Regions from separate parts of the Nitratidesulfovibrio sp. 1201_IL3209 genome, predicted to be linked through region 3. Evidence: predicted binding sites of a transcription regulator. Region 3 holds the regulator's gene; each other region holds the start of a gene.
What was found. The regulator sigma-54, encoded in region 3, starts transcription at its own class of promoters, with help from an activator protein. The targets are predictions, from matches to a motif close to CTGGCACGGNNNNTGCTT.
Positions count from the first base shown of each region.

Region 1: V6B97_RS07595 (YeiH family protein) is a predicted target of sigma-54. The motif match lies at 2,701-2,718, and genes of this name have one in related genera.
Region 2: flgF (flagellar basal-body rod protein FlgF) is a predicted target of sigma-54. The motif match lies at 3,675-3,692, and genes of this name have one in related genera.
Region 4: nifH (nitrogenase iron protein) is a predicted target of sigma-54. The motif match lies at 2,458-2,475, and genes of this name have one in related genera.

Region 1 covers NZ_JBAIYT010000012.1:8,906-13,731, reverse strand. The annotation lists gene V6B97_RS07605 (c-type heme family protein) at 1-249, opposite strand, end outside; gene V6B97_RS07600 (hypothetical protein) at 497-835, opposite strand; gene V6B97_RS07595 (YeiH family protein) at 895-2,634, opposite strand; gene V6B97_RS07590 (Fur family transcriptional regulator) at 2,999-3,457, opposite strand; gene V6B97_RS07585 (insulinase family protein) at 3,874-4,826, opposite strand, start outside.
Region 2 covers NZ_JBAIYT010000024.1:30,211-35,036, forward strand. The annotation lists gene V6B97_RS11730 (flagellar basal body L-ring protein FlgH) at 1-630, opposite strand, end outside; gene flgA (flagellar basal body P-ring formation chaperone FlgA) at 713-1,753, opposite strand; gene flgG (flagellar basal-body rod protein FlgG) at 1,770-2,552, opposite strand; gene flgF (flagellar basal-body rod protein FlgF) at 2,851-3,630, opposite strand; gene rimP (ribosome maturation factor RimP) at 4,072-4,758, shown strand; gene nusA (transcription termination factor NusA) at 4,782-4,826, shown strand, end outside.
Region 3 covers NZ_JBAIYT010000036.1:22,689-27,514, forward strand. The annotation lists gene rapZ (RNase adapter RapZ) at 1-801, opposite strand, end outside; gene V6B97_RS14515 (PTS sugar transporter subunit IIA) at 1,163-1,612, opposite strand; gene hpf (ribosome hibernation-promoting factor, HPF/YfiA family) at 1,622-2,167, opposite strand; gene rpoN (RNA polymerase factor sigma-54) at 2,292-3,734, opposite strand; gene lptB (LPS export ABC transporter ATP-binding protein) at 4,029-4,754, opposite strand; gene V6B97_RS14535 (LptA/OstA family protein) at 4,751-4,826, opposite strand, start outside.
Region 4 covers NZ_JBAIYT010000026.1:8,769-13,594, forward strand. The annotation lists gene nifD (nitrogenase molybdenum-iron protein alpha chain) at 1-745, opposite strand, end outside; gene V6B97_RS12220 (P-II family nitrogen regulator) at 765-1,139, opposite strand; gene V6B97_RS12225 (P-II family nitrogen regulator) at 1,136-1,486, opposite strand; gene nifH (nitrogenase iron protein) at 1,535-2,365, opposite strand; gene V6B97_RS12235 (LeuA family protein) at 3,026-4,207, shown strand; gene V6B97_RS12240 (ABC transporter ATP-binding protein) at 4,488-4,826, opposite strand, start outside.

The DNA.
Region 1 (4,826 bases), on a different contig from region 3:
CATGGCCTCGATGATGAATTCGCCGGGGTGGGTCTCCAGCATGCGCGGGCGCAGCGCCTCGCGCACGAAGCCCTGGATGGCGTCGATCTGCGAGAAGACCAGCCGCGCCTTGGCGTGCACCTCCTCTTCCAGCACCGTGCGCAGGTGCATGTACAGCACGGTGGCGAACAGCCCGCCCAGGCCGATGACCGCCACGGCCAGACCGGCAAGGAACTTGTGCTGAAGGGTGTGCGGCTTTGGAATGTACATGCGCGGGAACGGCCGGAGGCACCGGCCGCCTCGGTGAAAAGTGGGGATGGCGGCAGCCTAGCCGCCGCCATGCCCCCCGTCAAGACGCCCCGAACCGGGCAGACCGGGCGCGGCGGACAGGGCATGCAGGGCCGGACAGGCAGAGGCAGTACGGGGCGGACGCGCAGGACGGGGCGGGCGCGGCGGTCACGCGGGGTATCCCGCGCCCCGGAGCGGAGCACGCGGCCGGGGCATGCGGCTCCGGCCCTCAGCGGGCCACGGCGGTTCCGGCGGCGGGACCGGCGGCCATCGGGGCCGCAACCGGCCCGGGGGCGCCGGGTTCCCCGCCCTTCGCAGGGCCCGTCGGCGTGAACCGCCAGGTGGAGCGGGAATTGATCTCCGCCTGCTGCGACATCTCCACGTCGGTGTAGTACAACTGCCCGCTGCGGATGCCGTAGATGTCCTGCACCTCGCCGTAGTGCTGCAACGCGGGCAGGTGCGCCACCACGCGCGGCCCCGCAACGAAGAACAGCGCCCACAGCACCGCCACGGAAACGCCAAGGGCGGCAAGCCGCCCGATGAAGGTATGACGCAACGGTTGTCGCATGAAGGCTCCCGTGAAGGGGAGCCCGCCCCCGCGGATTGGGACGGGCTCCGGCATGTCCCCTAGATCTTTGCGGTAATCTCGGGGAACACGATGTAGAACATGATGTAGGCCATGGTCAGCGTGAGCACCAGGTTGAAGCTCTGGCCGCACACGTACAGGATGAGCGGCTTGCCGCCCTTGAAGTAGTGGGCCAGTTCGCGGAAGTTGGTGGCCAGGCCGATGGCGGTGAAGGCAAGGCAGAAGAACCAGCCGCGCGCCGAGGCGGTAAGGCCCTTCAGCACGCCCTGGTCGAGCAGGGCCTTGCCCATGTCCGGGCCGAGGTTGCCGCTGATCAGCGAGAAGATGATCGACGCTGCCAGGAAGCCCAGCACGAACTTGGGGAAGCGGTGCCAGATCTCGCCCACGCCCACCGAATGCCCTTCGCGGGCCTCGACGCGGGTGCACCAGTACACGGCCACGCCGAAGGCGGTGACGCCGATCAGCACGTTCTGGATCATCTTGATGGTGGCGGCCACGTACAGGGCCTTTTCGCCCAGGAACGCACCGGCCGCGGCCACCGCGCCGGTGGCGTCGATGGTGCCGCCCATCCAGGCGCCGCCCAGGATGTGGGGCATGCCCACGGCCTTGATGAAGGCCGGCATGGCGATCATCATGATGGCGGTGAACACCAGCGACAGGCCGATGGCCAGGGTCAGTTCCTCTTTCTTGGCCCGGCAGGCGGCGGCGGTGGCGATGGCGGCGGAGGTGCCGCACACCGACATGTCGGCCGAGATGGTTATGTTCAGGGTCTTGGATTCCATCTTCAGGATGCGCTGGCCGAAGATGAAGGTGCAGATGAGCACGATGGGGGTGACCACCCAGGCCACGAAGATGCCGGGAATGCCGATGGCCACGATCTTGTCGAACAGCACTTCGGCACCCAGCAGCACGAGGCCGGTCTTGATGAAGTATTCCACCTCAAGGGCGGGCTTGATCCACTTGGGGGTGCCCACGGTGTTGGCGATGAGCATGCCGATGATGATGGCCCACGCCTCGGTGCCGATGCCCCAGTACTTCATGGTGGACTGGCTGCCCATCATGGTGGCCAGGCACGCCACCGCGAACACGCCGATGAAGCCCGCGAGGAAACCGGGCACCGACTTGCCCATGAACTTCATGCCGATGGCGAAGAACAGTCCCATGCCCACCATGAGCAGCGGCAGGCTGGTCAGCAGGTTCATGGGCTTGGACTTGGCCTTGTCGGCGGCGGACTTGGACTTGGCTTCGGCGGCGCGCCATTCGGCGATCTTGGCCTGCGCCGCGTCGTTCAGGCCGGCGTCGGCGAAGGCGGCGTCAGCGGCGGCCTTTTCCGCGGCCACGGCGGCCGCCATGGCGGCTTCGGCCTTGCCCTTGGCTTCCACGGCCTTCTCGGCGTTGGCGGCGGCCTTGGCGTCCGCGGCGGCCTTGCTCACGTAGAAGGAATCGAGGGGATTGCCGCTCCACCCGCCCGGTTTTTTCAGGAAGGCGGAAATGGCCTTGCCCGTGGGGCTGTCCATGGCCTTGACCTTGGCCTTGTCGTCCTGCGCCTTGTAGTAGGCCATGGTCTTGAACGGCGCGCGCTGCGCCTCGGCGGCCATGACGGCGTTGGCCTTGGCGATCTTTTCGCCGTATTCCGCCGGGGGATTCAGCAGGTAGATGCAGATGCCCGCGATGATGATGACGAAGCCGAGCCAGATGGCCCAGTAGTCTTCCTTGGTCCACAGGTCGGACAGGCGCGATTGCCCGTGGTCGACGACGACGTTGCTGTCGTTGGTTGCCATGTTCCGATGCTCCTCCTTGCGGTTTGCCGCCACCGCCGGCAGTGCGGATGGCGGGCATCCCTTGCTAATCAAGAGGCGTGCCAGACCCATGGAGCAGCATGTATTTTTTTATTTCACCAGGTTACAGAAGCACCCCTCTCTTCGGGATGACAACCGTGGTTATCGGTGCAAAGTCCGGTTTCCATTTTCCGGTGCCTCCCCGGGTATGCAACGCGAGCGGGCCGCCCCAAGGGGCGGCCCGCTGATGTTGCCGGTGCGGTGTTCGTGAACAGCCGGCCTGGCGGCCGGGATACGGCGTGGGAAATGGAGCGCGGCGGCCGGGCCGGGAACCCGGTCCGGGGAGTCGACTCGGGGAATCGGACGCTCAGTCCTCGCGCGGGGGGCGGCGCTTTCCGTCCGAGCGGCACTTGCCGCACACCCCGAACAGGTACATGCGGTGCGAGGTCAGCACGTAGCCGTGGCGGCGCGCAAGATCCTCCTGCAGCCGTTCTATCTCGTCGTCCAGCACTTCGATGTTCTCGCCGCAGGCTTCGCAGATGAGGTGATCGTGGTGCTTGCTGCCGTACTTCTGCTCGTAGCGGGCCACCCCGTCGCCGAAGTGCACTTCCTTGGCCAGGCCGGAATCGCACAGCAGCTTCATGGTGCGGTACACCGTGGCCTGACCCACCGAGGGGTCCACGGCCTTGACCCGCTCGTACAGTTCTTCCGTGGTCAGGTGTCCACCGGCGCTCATGAACACCTCGACGATGAGCATGCGTTGCGGCGTGACCTTCAGGCCGTTGCGGGCGATGTACTCGTGAAACACGTCTATGGCTTGCTTCATGGGTCTCCTCGCTATGTGGGCGTGGTCAGGCTGTTCCTATACCGTGTGCCCGGCCAGTGCAACAGGACGATACAGTGGCAGGAACAACGGGGACCGGAACGGCCTGCCGGAAGCCCCCCTAACGCAGAATTTTCGTCCGTTGACAAGGAAAACGAGCCTGCCATGAGGGAGTATGCCTCAGCCGTTGGCGAGTCTTCGAGCCTTACGGATGAGGGCCGCAACGCGCTCTTCTCGTATTCGACCGAGCCTTAGCCGTTAGGTGAGCGAAGCGAATCTTACGGATAAGGACAGCAAAGCCATGGCAGGCGAAGTTTGACCTCGTTGCGCACGATGTCCGTAGGGCTCGCAAGCTCGCCCAACGGCCACGCTTCGCGCCCTTCGGGTCGGAAGTCAACGGGCGAAAAGACAAGTCAGGGCTAGAGCACCCGCTCCACGCGCCAGCCCCGCTCACCCGCCACGCGCTCCAGCGCCGCGCCGCCCAGCACCGCCACCCGGCCCGTGCGGGCCGCCCCGGCCATGACGTCGGCCAGGGCGCGGAAGTGGTCGTTGGTGGTGGAAAGGATCTCGTCGCGCATCTGCTGGCGCGCCGCGTCGGAATCGCCCGCCAGGCGGCGGTATAGCGCGGCCGCCCCCTTGGCGTCGGGCAGCATGTGCTTGTCCACGTCGCCGATGGCGCCCACGATGGCGTTGGCCAGTTCCGTGGACGACAGCGAGACCCGGCGCAGGTAGTCGGCCGTGGCGTCGTACACGTCCAGCGTGGCGGCCACGTTGGGGTCGCGGTACGAAACCTGGGTCAGCAGGCCGCTGGCCCGGTCGAAGGCGCAGAACGCGCCGTAGGCCCCGCCCTGCACGCGCACCCGGTCCCACAGGAAGGCCATGCGCAGATGCTTGAACACCACGTTGGCCGAGCCGTGGTAGGCGTAGCCGAGCCCGTACAGGTCCGCCGCCTTGCCCACGTAGTTGACCTGCGCGGGCATGACCAACGCTTCTGCCTCGACCGGGGTGCCTTGGGGGTGCCACTCGGCCACAGCTAGCGCAGCAGGCGCATCAGGCAGCGCCCCGGCCAGGGCGGCGGCCGGGCCGGACGCGATGCGCCCGCCCTCCGCGTCGGCGGTGAGGTTCATCAGGCAGCCGGAACGGCGCAGGACCAGCCCGCGCAGGGCCGTGAGGTCGGCCAGCACGCCGTCCCAGTCCTTTTCCATGCGCTCGGCCAGGGTGCGCAAAAAGACCAGATACGACACGCCGGTAGTGACTTCGTCCAGCCAGCCCGCCGCGTTGTAGCCCGCGCGCAGCCGGGCCATGACGATGCCGTGGCCGGACGGCGCCAGCACGTGCTCCTGCCGGGCCTTTTCCTCCAGCACCATGCGCT
Region 2 (4,826 bases), on a different contig from region 3:
GCGGGCGTTGGCCATCTGCGACGAGGTCACGGAGTTGTCCGAGGCCACGTCGCGGGCGCGCACCAGGCCGCTGACCACGATGTACTGCGTCTCGTCGTTGACGCGGGTTTCGCGGGCGCCTTCCACTTCCATCAGGCCGCCGGGCAGCACGCGCAGCACGCGGGCGGCGATGGTGGTGGTGACGGTGCTTTCGCGCTTGGTTTCGCCGGTAGCCGAATGCTTGGAGGTGGAGCTGGTGCCCAGCACGGGGTTGGTGCCCACCAGCCCGCTGAACGGCCCCGTGGGGTTCATGGGGTTGATGGACGCGCTGGACTGCCCAAAGAAGGCGCTGACGCCCAGTTCGTTGGTGGAGGTCTTGTCGGCCGTGGTGTCGGCCTTGTTCTTGGCCTTGTCGGTTTCCACGACCTTGACCAGCACGATGTCGCCCACCCGGCGGGCGCGGTTGTCGGAGAACAGGAATTCCGACTCCGACTCGCTGTACAGCGAGCCGGGGTTGGCCGCCGTATCCTCGGGCTCGGCATAGGCTTGCGGCTGCGTGACCGGCGGCACCGGCGAGGGCTGCTGGCGGGCGGCGTTGCACCCGGAAAGCAGCAGCATGGCGCACCCGGCGGCGAGCAGTCTGCGTTTCATGGCGGTTCTCCTTGGATTGCGGATGCGGGATGCGGCACGGCGGGCGCGCCGCCGTCATGCGGTCGGTCCGGACCTTGCGGGCCTACCGCACGCTGACCGTCCCCCCATCCTTCACGGCGGCATAGATCTGCCGCTTGCTTTGCATGTTGCGCACGGGAATGGTCTCGCCAAGGCCGCCGTCGGCCATGGCCTCGCCCTGCACCTGCATGCGCACCGAGCCGGATTCGTACAGCACGGTCACCACGCTGCCGCGCCGCACGGTGGGCACGCCGGAAAGATCGCTCTGGTAGATCACCTGGTCGGCGCCCACGGGGCGGGTCAGGCGCCACGGGCCGCCACGGCCGTCCCAGGCGGGCTCGCGCAGGTAGGCCAGGTTCTTGCGCACGTGGGTGACCTTGTCGGGGGTCAGCACGTCGTCCTTGTTCACGGGCTGCGCGGCGCAGGGCACGTCGGCCCACACGTCCACGAAGGCGGAACCGGTGAACTTGCGCACCGTGCCGCCGTCCACCTCGCGCACGGCAAAGCGCAGGGTGTTGCGGCCGGGGGCGGCCAGGGTGTTCTCCACCACCACCTGCTGCTGCGGGTGGGCCAGAAAGACGTAGGGCGGCAGGCGGTAGTCCTGCATGGACGCCTCGCCGGGCATGGCGGCCAGGGCGGGCGTCAGAGTCCTGACGGCCAGGGCGCGCAGGTCGGCCTCGCGCAGCACCGCGCCGCCGCGCTGGAGCACCAGCGTGCCGGGGTACAGGCACAGGGCTTCGGTGTCGCGCAGGGCTTCGCGCAGGGCCTGCTGCAGGCGCGGGCGGTTGACGCTCATGGGGCGGCCCGGCTCGGCGGGCGAGGGCCACAGGGGCGTGGCGGCCAGTTCACGCCAGGTCTGCGGGGGAATGGGACCCACCGGTTCGGCGATCTCGCCCAGGGTCACCGTGGAACCGGACACCACGGCCGCGTCCAGCAGCCGGATGCGCCAGCCCGCGTCGGCGGTGCCTGCACGGGCCGGGGCAAGGCCGAAGGCCAGCAGGCCGATGGCAAGGGCCAGCGCGGCCAGCCAGGCCATGGGACCGGCGAATGCGGACGCCATGACGGCGGAACGGCGGGCTGGCCCGGAACGGTGGTGGCGGATCATGTGGTGTCTCCCCGGCCTAGCGCTTCAGCTGCACGGCGGTCTGCAACATGGTGTCCGAGGTCTGGATGGCCTTGGAGTTCATTTCGTAGGCGCGCTGGCCCACGATCATGTTCACCATCTCGTCCACCACCTCGACGTTGGACATTTCCAGAAAGCCCTGGGCGATGGTGCCCACGTTGTCTTCGCCGGGCACGCCTTCCACCGCCTCGCCCGAGGCTTCGGACGGGATGTACAGGTTGCGCCCGCGCGCTTCGAGGCCCGCCGGGTTGATGAAGGTGTAGAGGGGGATGTCGGCCTCGGCCAGCGCCGCGCCGTTGCTGTCCAGCGCGGAGATGTGCCCGTTTTCCGTCACCGTGATGTTCTTGGTTTCGGCGGGCACGGTGAATTCGGGTTGCAGGGTGTAGCCATTGGCGGTCACCACCACCCCGTCCTGGTTCAGCTTGAACGCGCCCGCGCGGGTGTAGGCGTCCTCGCCGTTCACCTGCACCAGGAAGAAGCCGTCGCCTTCGATGGCCAGGTCCAGCGAGTTGCCGGTATTCTGGTAGTCGCCCTGGGTGAAGAACTTGTGCACCGTGGTGGGCCGCACGCCCATGCCCACCTGGATGCCGGTGGGAATGCGGTTGTCGCCCTCGGTGGCGGCACCGGCGATGCGCATGTTCTGGTACATGAGGTCCTCGAACTCCGCGCGGCTTTTCTTGAAGCTCGTGGTGTTCACGTTGGCGAGGTTGTTGGAGATCACGTCGATGTTGAGCTGTTGGGCCACCATGCCGGTGGCGGCCGTCCAGAGTGAACGCATCATGGTTGCTGTCTCCTTGCGAGGAGGTTGATTCCGTCAGTTGTCCGGCGGTGGTTGCCCGCCAGGCAGGTGTTTGCAAACGGGATGCCGGATGCACCGGGCAACCGTGCCCGCGCGGCGTCAACCGTCAGTGGGCAAAGCGGCGCGCTTCTCCGGCGGGTGTCGGCATGAGTAGGATTTTTGTTCTCTGCCAAGGAAGAATGGCTTTTTATGAAGGGAACATACTTTGATGGTATTTGACCGGAGTAAAAAGCCATTCTGACGCAGGCAGAGGGCAAAAAGACACTCATGCCGACACCCGCTAGACTTTCTTGCCCACCTTCTGGGTAGCCTCCCGGTCTATCGAATCCGAGGTCTGCATCACCTTCTGGTAGGCTTCGAACTGCCGCTGGGCCTCGATCATGTTCACCATTTCGGAGACCACCTCGACGTTGGACGCCTCCAGGTAGCCCTGCGCCACGTAGGCCCCCTGCGCGGGCACCTCGCCCGCGTCGGAGCCCGGCCGCAGCCGGTACATGTTGCCGCCCAGCTTTTCCAGGGCGGTCAGGTCGTTCACGGTGACCAGGTTCAGCTGCCCCACCTGCACGCCGTCCGCGAAGATCTGCCCGTCGTCGGAAATCTGCACCTGCTCGCCGGGCGGCAGGCCCAGGTCGCCGCCGTCGCCCTGCACCGCGTGGCCCATGGCCGTCACCAGCTGGCCGTCCGCGGTTTGCAGGAAGTTGCCGTTGCGGGTGTAGAATTCGCCCTCGGGGGTGCGCACCTTGAAAAAGGCGTTGCCGGAAATGGCCACGTCCAGCGGGTTGCCGGTGTAGCGCATGCTGCCCTGGTCGAAGTCGGTGTGGGCCACGGCGATGCGCGGCCGGGCCACGTGCATGGGCTCCGGAAAGAGCTTTTTCGAGCGCACGTTGGCGATGGGTTCCATGATCTGGTCATGGGCGAACAGCTGCATGGTATCCTTGAAGGATATGACGTCGCGCTTGTAGCCCGTGGTATTCACGTTCGCCAGATTGTTCGAGATGTTGTTCATGCGGTGCTCGTTGGTGAGCGCGCCGAACAGACTCGACAACATGCCTTCCTGCATGCGTGCCTCCTTGCGGGCATGGTACCCGCGCCGGTGGCAATGCAAGGCATGGACCATGCCCCAAAACGTGAATCATGCCGGTGCGTGGCGGCGTGCGCACGCCCCTTGCGCCGCCCGCGCGCGGGGCGAACCGACGGAACCACGACGGTCCCCGCCCCCACACCGGCTGCGCGGTGGCCCGCCCACGCCCCGCGCCCCGCCGGAATCCGCGTCATTCCCTGTTGACAGGACGCGGCCCCCATACTATACACTCTCGTCTTGACAGAAGCGGCTGCCGATATTCCTCTGGAATCGCTTCACGGAGCGCCACGCCTTACCGCTCCACGGCAACGCCGCTTCGACATCCTGAGGGCCGTGCGCGGCCATTCCGGGTGGCCTTTCGGCCCCCTTTTTTTTTGCTGCGGCCCCGCCGCCCACGACAACGGAACGACACCCCGCATCATGAGCACGCATCCCCTCCGCGACGCCGTCGCCGCCATCGCCTCGCCCCTGGCCGATGCCCTGGGCATCGCCCTGTGGGGCATCGAGATCCTTGCCGGGGGACGCACGGTGGTGCGCGTGTACGTGGACGCCAAACCCGGCGCGCCCGGAACCGGATCCGAGCCCGAAGCCGCGCCCGCCGAAGACGCCGCCGCCGACGCCCTGCCGCCGGAAGGCGCCGGTCCCGAAGGCGTTACAATAGACCAGTGCGCCCGCCTCTCGCGCCAGCTGGGCCTTGCCCTGGACGTGGAGGACGTGATCCGCGACGCCTACGTGCTCGAAGTGTCCTCTCCCGGTCTGGAACGCCCCTTCTTCGAGGCCGACCAGATGGCCCCCTACGCGGGCCGCACCATCGAACTGACCCTTGCGCTGCCCCACCCCGAATGGCCGGGCCGCCGCAAGTTCCGGGGGGACATCGTGCGGGTGGAAGGCGACACCCTCACCTTCCTGCCCGACGCCGCGCCCCGCCCCGACGAAGCCCCCACCCCCCTCACCGTGGCGTGGGACGACGTGAAGAAGGCGCACCTCGTCCACATCTTTCCCGACACGACCCGGCCCCAGCCCGGCGGCAAGACCGGCCAGCGCAAGAAGGCGCAGCCCAAAAAGCCCGCACGCGGCGGCGCACCGCACGACGACACCACGGACTAGGCCACCGATCCGGAGGAGTACCCATGAGCCTGGAACTCAAGAAGGCCATCGACCAGATCAGCAAGGAC
Region 3 (4,826 bases):
CGCCACCGAACGGTGCCGCCCGCCGGTGCAGCCGATGGCGATGGTCAGGCGGTAGCGGCCTTCCGCCTCGTACTGCGGCAGCAGGAAGTGCAGGAAATCCACCAGCCGGGCGAGAAATGCGTCGCCATGCCCCGCCTCCAGCACGTACTTGGCCACCGGCTCGTCAAGGCCGGACAGCGGCCGCAGGTCGGGCACGAAGTAGGGATTGGGCAGAAAGCGCAGGTCGAACACCAGGTCCGCGTCGGCGGGCACGCCGTACTTGAACCCGAAGGTGACGATGTTGATGCGCAGCGACCGGATGCGTCCCTGGATGGAACTCCACTTCTTCTGGATGACCCGGCGCAGGTCGTGGATGGAATAGCTGGAGGTGTCCACCACGAGGTCGGCGGTTTCACGCACCGGTGCAAGGCGCAGCCGTTCCTGCTCCAGGGCCTGTTCCAGCCCCATGCCCTCGCTTTCCAGCGGGTGCGGGCGGCGGGTGGTGGCGTAGCGCCGGTTGAGCACGGCCGGGTTGGCTTCTATGAACACCACCGCCGGGCGTATGCCCATGCCCTGCAACCGTTCCAGCGATTTTTCCAGGTTGCGCACGAAGTTGCTTTCGCGCAGGTCCATGCCCAGCACCAAGCCCTGATAGTGGGCCAGCGCTTCGCGGTTCAGGATGGTGACCATCTGCGGAGCCAGGGTGGCGGGCAGGCCGTCCACCGTGAAATAGCGCAGGTCTTCCAGCACGTTGAGCACCGTGCTCTTGCCCGCGCCGGACAGCCCGGTGACGATGATGACGGGAAAGTCGGCGGCGGCCACGGGGCTGCCCGCCTCGGCCGCCGCGTCCCCGCGTCCTTCGGCGCCTTTGCCGGCGGCCGGAAGCGGGACGGATGCGGCGAGCCGTGCCGGGTCGGCCGATCCGGCTGACGCGCCGGAGGTATCGGGTACAGCGTCGGACTCCGCCTGGGCGGGTGATATGTCGGACGGCGTGGCCTTGGTGGGCATGGCGGACTCCTCGGGCGGCCCGTACCGGATGCCGTTTCGGGGGGCGCTGCGATGTACGCTGGCGGTTACAGGTAGAGCATGCGCGTTACGGCCTGACGACGGATGATGCGGCCAAGGCCCGCCCTGCCCGGTCGTTCCGTCGTGCCGGCGTCATGGGGCACAGGGGGCACAGGGGTCAGGTGGTCCGCATGATCGCCCGGAAGGCCTCGCCGTCCGGCGCCTCGAGCATGGCGCGGCGGAACTGCGGGTCCTTCAGCAGGCGCGAGATGTGGGCCAGGATGCGCAGGTGCATGCCCGCCACCTGCTCCGGGGCCAGCACCAGGAAAAAGAGGTGGCAGGGCTTCATGTCCAGCGCGTCGAAGTCCAGGCCGGGCACGCTGCGCCCCACGGCCACCACGATGTCGCCGATGGACGCCAGCTTGCCGTGGGGGATGGCCACCCCGTCGCCGATGCCGGTGGTGCCCAAGCCCTCGCGGTCCAGCAGCACGCCCAGCGCAACGGCGGCATCCACTTCGGGATGCCGCCGCACCACGGCCTGCACGAGTTCCGCCAGCACGTCCTTCTTGGTGCCGGCGGAGAGCTCGGGCAGGATCAGATCATCGTGAAGATACTCCGAAAGCCTCATGTACGACGCCTAGACGACCGGATCGATAAGGCCGAAATCGCCGTTGCGACGCCGGTAGATGATGTTCACGCGTTCCACCTCGGCGTTCAGGAACACCAGGAACTCGTTGTCGCCCTGGTCGAGCTGCATGGCCGCCTCGTCCACGTGCATGGGCTTGGGGGCGAAGTGGTCGGTGCCGACGATGGTGCGGTCCTCGCCTTCGCCCATGGTGCTGAAGGTGAACACGTCGATGCCCTTGCCCACCCTTTCGGACTGGACGGAGCGGCGACGGTCCTTCAGCTTTTCCACCTGCTTGCGCAGCTGCGATTCCAGCTTTTCCAGCACCAGGTCGAGGGTGGCGTACATGTCTTCGGACTGTTCCATGGCGGACAGGGTGAACCCGTCGCCGGCCATCTGCACTTCCGCCTTGTGGCGGAACTTGTCGACGGAAAGGTTCACCTGCATGTCCAGGGCGGACTTGCCGACGAACCGGCCAAGCTTTTCAAGGCGGCGGCGGGCGTACTTCTTCAGGTGGTCGGAGGGTTCGAAGTTCTTGAAGGTGAAGGCGATGTTCATACGCTCCTCCAGTGGTGAGAGGGGGAATGCGGCGCGCGGCCCGCACGCGGGGTGCGGCTGCCGGATGCGCCGCCGGCGACGGGTGCCCCCCTGGTCGCCGGGTCGGGCGCGGGGGCACGGGCCGTCAGAACAGTTCCTTCCGCTTGGAAGAGGAGGGAATGTCCATGGCAGTACGATACTTCGCAACGGTCCTGCGGGCAATATTGACTTTGAGCTGTTCCTTCAGAATTTCGCCGATGCGCTCGTCGCTCAGGGGTTCCCTGGGGTCTTCATCGCCGATCAGCTTCTTGATCAGCGCCTTCACGCTCTCGGAGCCCACCTGGCTGCCGTCGTCCAGTTCCAGCGCGCTGTTGAAGAAGAACTTCAACTCCACGATGCCGTGCGGGGTAGCCACGTACTTGCTGGTGGTGATGCGGCTGACCGTGGATTCGTGCATGCCGATGTCGTCGGCGATGTCCTTGAGGATCAGCGGCTTCAGGCGCGACACCCCGTCCTCGAAAAAGCCCCGCTGGTACTTCACGATGGATTCCACCACCTTGTACAGCGTGCGCTGGCGCTGGTACAGGCTCTTGATGAGCCACGAGGCCGAGCGCATCTTTTCCTGGAAATATTCGCGCTCGCCCGCCGACGCGGCCGCCGCGGCGGACCGCTCGTACATGGTGCTCAGTTGCAGGTGCGGCAGGCCATCCTCGTTGAGCATGATGATGAAGTCGTCGTCGTACCTGTAGACGTACACGTCGGGGCTGACGAACTGCGGGTCGCCCCCGCCGTAGCTGGCGCCGGGCATGGGGTCCAGGGTCTGGATGAGGTCCAGGTATTCCTTCAGGTCCTCCATGGTCAGGCGGAACTTGCGCAGCAACGGCTTGTAGCGGCGCTTCTCGAGGTCTTCCAGGTGGTCGCGCACCAGTTCCACCAGCACCTTGTCGCGCGTGTAGCCCAGCATTTCTATCTGCACCAGCAGACATTCCTGCGCGGTGCGGGCGGCCACTCCCACGGGGTCGAAGCGTTGCAGGGCGTGCAGCACCGGCTCCACCTCGGCCGGGGCCACGCCCGCCATCTCGGCGATTTCGTCGAGGGTGGCGTGCAGGTAGCCCGACGAGGCGATGTTGCCGATGATCACCTCGCCGATGTCCTTCTGGCGCTCGGTGAGCGAGGACAGGCGCAACTGCCACATCAGGTGCCCTTCCAGCGAGGGCTTGGCGGCGTAGCGCGCCTCGAACGAGGTCATCTCCTCCGGCAGTTCCGATTCGCGCACCGTGGACTGGCGGCTGGTGCTGGCGAAGTCGCCCAGGTAGTCCTCCCAGTCGGCTTCGCGGGCGATCTCGCGGTCGTAGGCGATATCTGCGGCGGTGGCGGTATCGGTGGCGGCGTCACGCTGGTCGGATGCCTCGGCCTGCGGTCCCTCGTCCTGGGCTTCTTCCAGAAACGGGTTTTCCAGCAGTTCCTGCTGCACCGTCTCGACAAGCTCCAGCCGCGAAAGCTGCAACAGCCGGATGGCCTGTTGCAGTTGCGGCGTCATCACCAGTTGCTGGGTGAGCTTGAGCTGTTGCCTGAGTTCCAATGCCATGCGTGGACAACCCCTGGACCCTTGTCGAGGCCCTATGCACCTTGCGTTGAGGCCGAACGAGATGACGACGCGACGCTGCGCGCGGCGTCAAGCAAGAAACGGCCCACAGTGAAAATGTGTTCCCATCCCCAAGAGGTTAGGTGAACCATGCCATAGAAGCAAGAAGTATGCAACCGCTCGCGCCATTTCGCGGGGCAACCTTGCGCATGCACGCAACACACTGTCATAAAAACGAAAACGGCGTCTCCCGGAAGCCGGAGGACGCCGCTGGCGTACGATGCATGCGCGGGCCCGCTACAGGGAGAATCCTTCGCCCAGATACACGTCCCGCGCGCGCGGGTTGTCCACGATATGCGCGGGCGTGCCCTCCAGGATCACCTCGCCCTGGTGCACAAGGTAGGCCCGGTCGCAGATGTGCAGGGTTTCGCGCACGTTGTGGTCGGAGATGAGCACCCCGATGCCCCGGTCGCGCAGGCCGGTGATCAGTTGCTGGATGTCGTCCACGGCCAGCGGGTCGATGCCCGCGAAGGGCTCGTCCAGCAGGATGAACTTGGGCTCGCGGATCATGGACCGCGCGATCTCCAGGCGACGCCGTTCGCCGCCGGACAGGTGCATGGCCACGGAATCGGCCAGGTGGGTGATGCCGAAGTCCGCCAGCAGCATGTCCGAGCGTTCCTTCTGCCGGGCCTTGGAAAGCCCGGTGTGCTCCAGGATCATCTGCAAGTTCTGGCGCACCGTGAGCCGCCGGAAGATGGAGCTTTCCTGCGGCAGGTAGCTCAGCCCCACCCTGGCGCGCTCGTGCAGGGGCCAGTCGGCGATGTCGCGGCCGTCAAGCTCCACCCTTCCCGCAGTGGGCTTGATGATGCCGATGAGCATGTAGAAGGTGGTGGTCTTGCCCGCGCCGTTGGGGCCCAGCAGCCCCACGGTCTCGCCCTGGGTCACGGACAGCGAGACGCCGCGCACCACCTCGCGCTGGCCGAACTGCTTGTGCAGGTCCTCTCCGCGCAGCACCGAGGTCACTGGGCCGCTCCCTTGGCCTTGGCGTCGTCCCTGGCGTCACTCTTGTCGCCGCCCTTGGCGGCATCCTTGCCG
Region 4 (4,826 bases), on a different contig from region 3:
CCAGGGTGATGCCGCACTTTTCCAGCACGCGTTCCAGTTCGAAGGCGTCGCCGCCGATGTTGTACTCGCCCAGCATGTTGATCTTGTAGTCGCCGAGCCTGGGGGTATCGTCCTCGCCCACCACGTGGGTGAAGATCTGGTTGTTGGCGATGTGGTGCCCGGCGGACTGCGAGACGCCCTTGTACCCTTCGCAGCTGAAGGCGAAGATGTTGATGCCGAGCTTCTCCTTCATCTTGCGGGCCACGGCGTGGATGTCGTCGCCGATGAGGCCCACCGGACAGGTGGCGAAGATGGCGATGGCCTTGGGGCGGAAGGTGTCGTAGGCCTCCTGGATGGCCGCCGCCAGCTTCTTTTCGCCGCCGAAGATGATGTCCTCGTCCTGCATGTCCGTGGAAAAGGCGTAGGGCATGAAGTTTTCGGACGAATCGAACGGGGCCTTGGTCTGGTTGCGGCGGGTGAGCCACGAGTAGAACCCGCAGCCGATGGGCCCGTGCGTGATGTTCACGATGTCGCGGGTGGGGCCCAGGATGACGCCCTTGCACCCCGCGTAGGTGCAGCCGCGCATGGTGATGATGCCGGGGGTGGTGCGCACGTTGGCCTGCACCTCGGGCACCACGTCGCCGTCCTTCACGTCGTTGATGACGATCTGCTTGGCGCGCTTGCGGGCGACCTTGGTGGGATACTTCCTGAGCAGTTCTTCCTTGACGGTCGCCACGTCCGGGATGCTCTTGTGCTTCAACGCCATGATGTACCTCTCCTGACCGCTAGAGTATGGCCTTGTCGCCGTGCTCGGCGGTTCTCACACGGTGGGCTTCCGGAACGGCGGTGACGAAGATCTTGCCGTCGCCGGGCTTGCCCGTCTGGTTCACCTTGATGAGGGCCTCGACCACGTCGCTGACCTGGTCGTCGGGCACCACCACGGTGACCACGCGCTTGGAATACAGCCTGCCCTTTTCGCCGAGCAGTTCCACGGCCTCTTCGAACCCTTCCCTGGCGCCTTCCAGCAGGTCGCTGCTGACCAGCCCCTTGCCCCGGCCGAAGGCCTCGTGGGCGTAGAAGCCGTTCACGCCCGCCTCGGTCAGCGCCTTCTTGGTCTGGTTCATCTTGTTCAGGCGCACTACGGCCATGATCTCCTTCATGCGGCGGCCTCCTCGACATCGGGCTCCTTCACGCCGGAGCTGATGGTGTAGACCTCTTCCACCGGGGTGACGAAGATCTTGCCGTCGCCGAAGGCGCCCTTGGCGCCGGTGCGGGCCGCGTGCATGATGGTGTCGATGACGAACTGCTTCTCGCCGGCCTTCACCACGCTGATCAGCAGGGTCTTGGGAATCTCGTCGTAGGTGATCTCGCCGATCTTGATGCCGCGCTGCTTGCCGCGCCCGGCCACGGACATCTTGGTCACGGCCGGGAAACCGGCGGCCATGAGGGCGGCCAGCACGTCGTCGGATTTTTCGGGTCTCACGATGGCACGAACCATGATCATCATCGCCGTTCTCCTTCGAATTGGGTGGGGTGGTGGTGAAATGGCCCGGTGTTAAGCCTCGAAGAGGCCGTAATCCATCAGCAGCTTTTCCAGTTCCGCGATCTGGAGGGGCTTCGGCACCACGAACATCTCGTTTTCGTCGATGGCTTTCGCCAGATTGCGGTAGTGCTGGGCCTGCCCGTGTTCGGGGGAAAACTCGATGACGGTCTGGCGGTGGATTTCGGCGCGCTGCACCTGGTTGTCGCGCGGGACGAAGTAGATCATCTGGGTGCCGATCTTGCGGGCCAGCTCCTCGATCATTTCCTTTTCGTTGTCCACGTTGCGCGAGTTGCAGATGAGGCCGCCAAGGCGCACCGCGCCCGATTCGGCGTACTTCATGATGCCCTTGCAGATGTTGTTGGCCGCATACATGGCCATCATCTCGCCGGAACACACGATGTAGATTTCCTCGGCCTTGCCGTCGCGGATGGGCATGGCGAAGCCGCCGCACACCACGTCGCCGAGCACGTCGTAGAACACGTAGTCCAGCTTCTGGTCCTCCTCGTACGCGCCGAGGGATTCCAGCATGTTGATGGAGGTGATGATGCCGCGCCCCGCACAGCCCACGCCCGGTTCGGGACCGCCCGATTCCACGCAGAGGGTGGTGGAGTAGCCCTGCTTGCGGATATCATCGAGTTCCACGTCCTCGCCCTCGTCACGCAGGGTGTCGAGCACCGATTTCTGGGCCAGGCCGCCCAGCAGCAGGCGGGTGGAGTCGGCCTTGGGGTCGCAGCCGACGACCATGACCTTGCGCCCCAGGGCTTCCGCGAGACCCGCGACGGTGTTCTGCGTGGTCGTGGACTTGCCGATGCCGCCCTTGCCGTAGATGGCCACCTTTCTCATGATATCCTCCTGAAGATTCACGCCCGGCCGGGGTGTTGGAGTGGCCGGGGTGCGTTCGCCGTGACTGGCGTGCCCATGCAACGACACGCATAGGGCAAACCCCGTGCCAGTGTGGGCCATTTGCGCCAACACTCCGGCATGACAGTTGTTTACAGGATGAAGGACCGGGGCTTCGCGCACGGGACGCGACACGCATGCAGCGACCATTTTGTCGCATGCGACAAATGCGTGGTCCGCGACATGACGCGGGAGGGTCGGGGCACGGTCCATCGGTGGCCGTGCGGGGGGCGGAAGGGCCGGACGGGCGTTTTTACGACGCCCACGTACATGGCGGGGCACGACACCGGCACGAAGGGTCACGGCGCCGTGTCAGCGCTTCCAATGCGCCGGGACGCAAGGGAAAGCCCCGGCACGCGATGGGGGGTGGGCAGCGCCGTACAGGGCGAACCGACCGGCACGCCGAAGAAAAAACCCGTGCCGGTCCCCTCGCCGATGCGGGTTGGCACCGGATTGGCCCCGGATTGGCCCCAGATCGCACCGGTTTGGCACTGACAATGCAAAGGAGGAGGCACACCGGTTCACGCGGATGTCCGCCCCGCCCCCTTTCTCCGCCGTCACCCGCGCGGGCGGGGCGGCTCCGCCCTTCCACACGGAGGCCCCATGCTGCTCGACACCACCCTGCGCGAAGGGGAACAGTCCTTCGGCACCTACCTGTCCATGGCGGACCGGGAGCGCATCCTGCGCGGCCTTGCGGCCGTGGGCGTGCCGGAAGCCGAGGTGGGCTGGGCCGGGCGCGAGGACTTGGCGGACATGCTGGACCTGGCGGCCCGCGTGGCCCCCGGCCTTGCCGCCGCCGCATGGTGCCGCTGCCGCCCGGAAGACCTGCGCGCCGCCGTGGCCTGCGGGGCGCGGCGGGTCTGCGTGGGGGCGCCTGTTTCCGACGCGCACCTGGCCCGGCGGCTGGGCGTGGGCAGGCCCGCCCTGCTCGACCTGCTGGCGGCCACCCTGGCCGAGGCGCGTGCCCTGGGCATCGAGCACGTGACCGTGGGCATGGAGGACGCCTCGCGCGCGGACCGCGACTTCGTGTCCGCCGTGGCGCGCCATGCCGCCGCGCACGGGGCGCACCGGGTGCGCCTGAGCGACACGGTGGGGCTGTTCACCCCGCTGGAGGTGGCGGAGGTGGTGCGCGGGCTGCGCGCCGCACTGGACGAAGCCCGCCACGGCGGCACGGCCCCTCGCGCGCGCCGGGTGTCCATCGGCGCCCATTTCCACAACGACTGCGGCATGGCCACGGCCAATGCCCTCACAGCCCTGGAATGCGGGGCCGACTGCGCCGACGTGTCCATACTGGGCCTTGGCGAGCGGGCCGGGGTGGCCCGGCTGGAAGAACTGGCCGCCGCCCTGGTGGTGCGCGGCCGGGCCCGGTTCGACCTTTCTCCCCTGCGCGACCTGTGCGGCCACGTGGCCCAGGCCGCGTCCCTTGCCGTGCCGCGCCACTGGCCCGTGGCAGGGCGCGACATCTTCGCCGTGGAAAGCGGGCTGCACGCTCACGGCGTGCGGCGCGACCCCAGCCTGTTCGAGCCGTTTCCGCCGGACCTGGTGGGCGGCAGCCGCCGGTTGGGCGTGGGGCGCAAGAGCGGCGTGGCCGCCGTGGCCGCCGCCCTGGCCGAGCTGTCCATCCTGCCGCCGCCCCCTGCGCTGCCCGCCATCGTCGAGGCCGTGCGCGAACTTTCCGCCACCCTGCGCCGTCCGCTGACCCCGGCGGAACTGGTTCACGTGGCGGGGGTGGCGGGGGCGGCCGGTCCTCCGGCGGCGCTTCACCCCGGCCCGTTGCCCGCGTAGCCGCGACCGCACGCGGCGCGCCCGCGTCCACCAGGAGCGCGGGCCGCCGTGGCGGACAAGGGCAGCGGGCTTTGCTACGGGGGCCGCCCGGACCGCCTCGCACGGGGGGAACGAGCGGCCCCCGTTCCCGTTGCCCAAGGGCTGTCCCGCGCGTCGCCCCCGCCCGCGCGGCGGCCCGTTCCGCACAAGAAAAGAGCGGCCCTCCCCTTTCGGAAAGGACCGCCCACGCCAGGCACTGCAAACGCCCCGCGCACGGGGCCGAATCTTCCGGCCGCCCCGGCTACATGCCGAGGTAGGCCCTTTTCACGTCTTCGTTCACCAGCAGGTTGGCCGCCGTGTCTTCCAGGGTGATGCGCCCGGTTTCCATGACATACGCGCGATGGGCGATCTTCAGGGCCTGGTTGGCGTTCTGCTCCACCAGGAACACCGTGGTGCCGTCGGCGTTGATCTTGCGGATGATGTCGAAGATCTGCTGGATGATGATGGGCGCGAGGCCCAGCGAGGGTTCGTCCAGCAGCAGCAGGCGCGGCCGCCCCATGATGGCGCGCGAGATGGCCAGCATCTGCTGCTCGCCGCCGGAAAGGGTGCCCCCCGCCTGCTTGCGGCGCTGGGCCAGGAT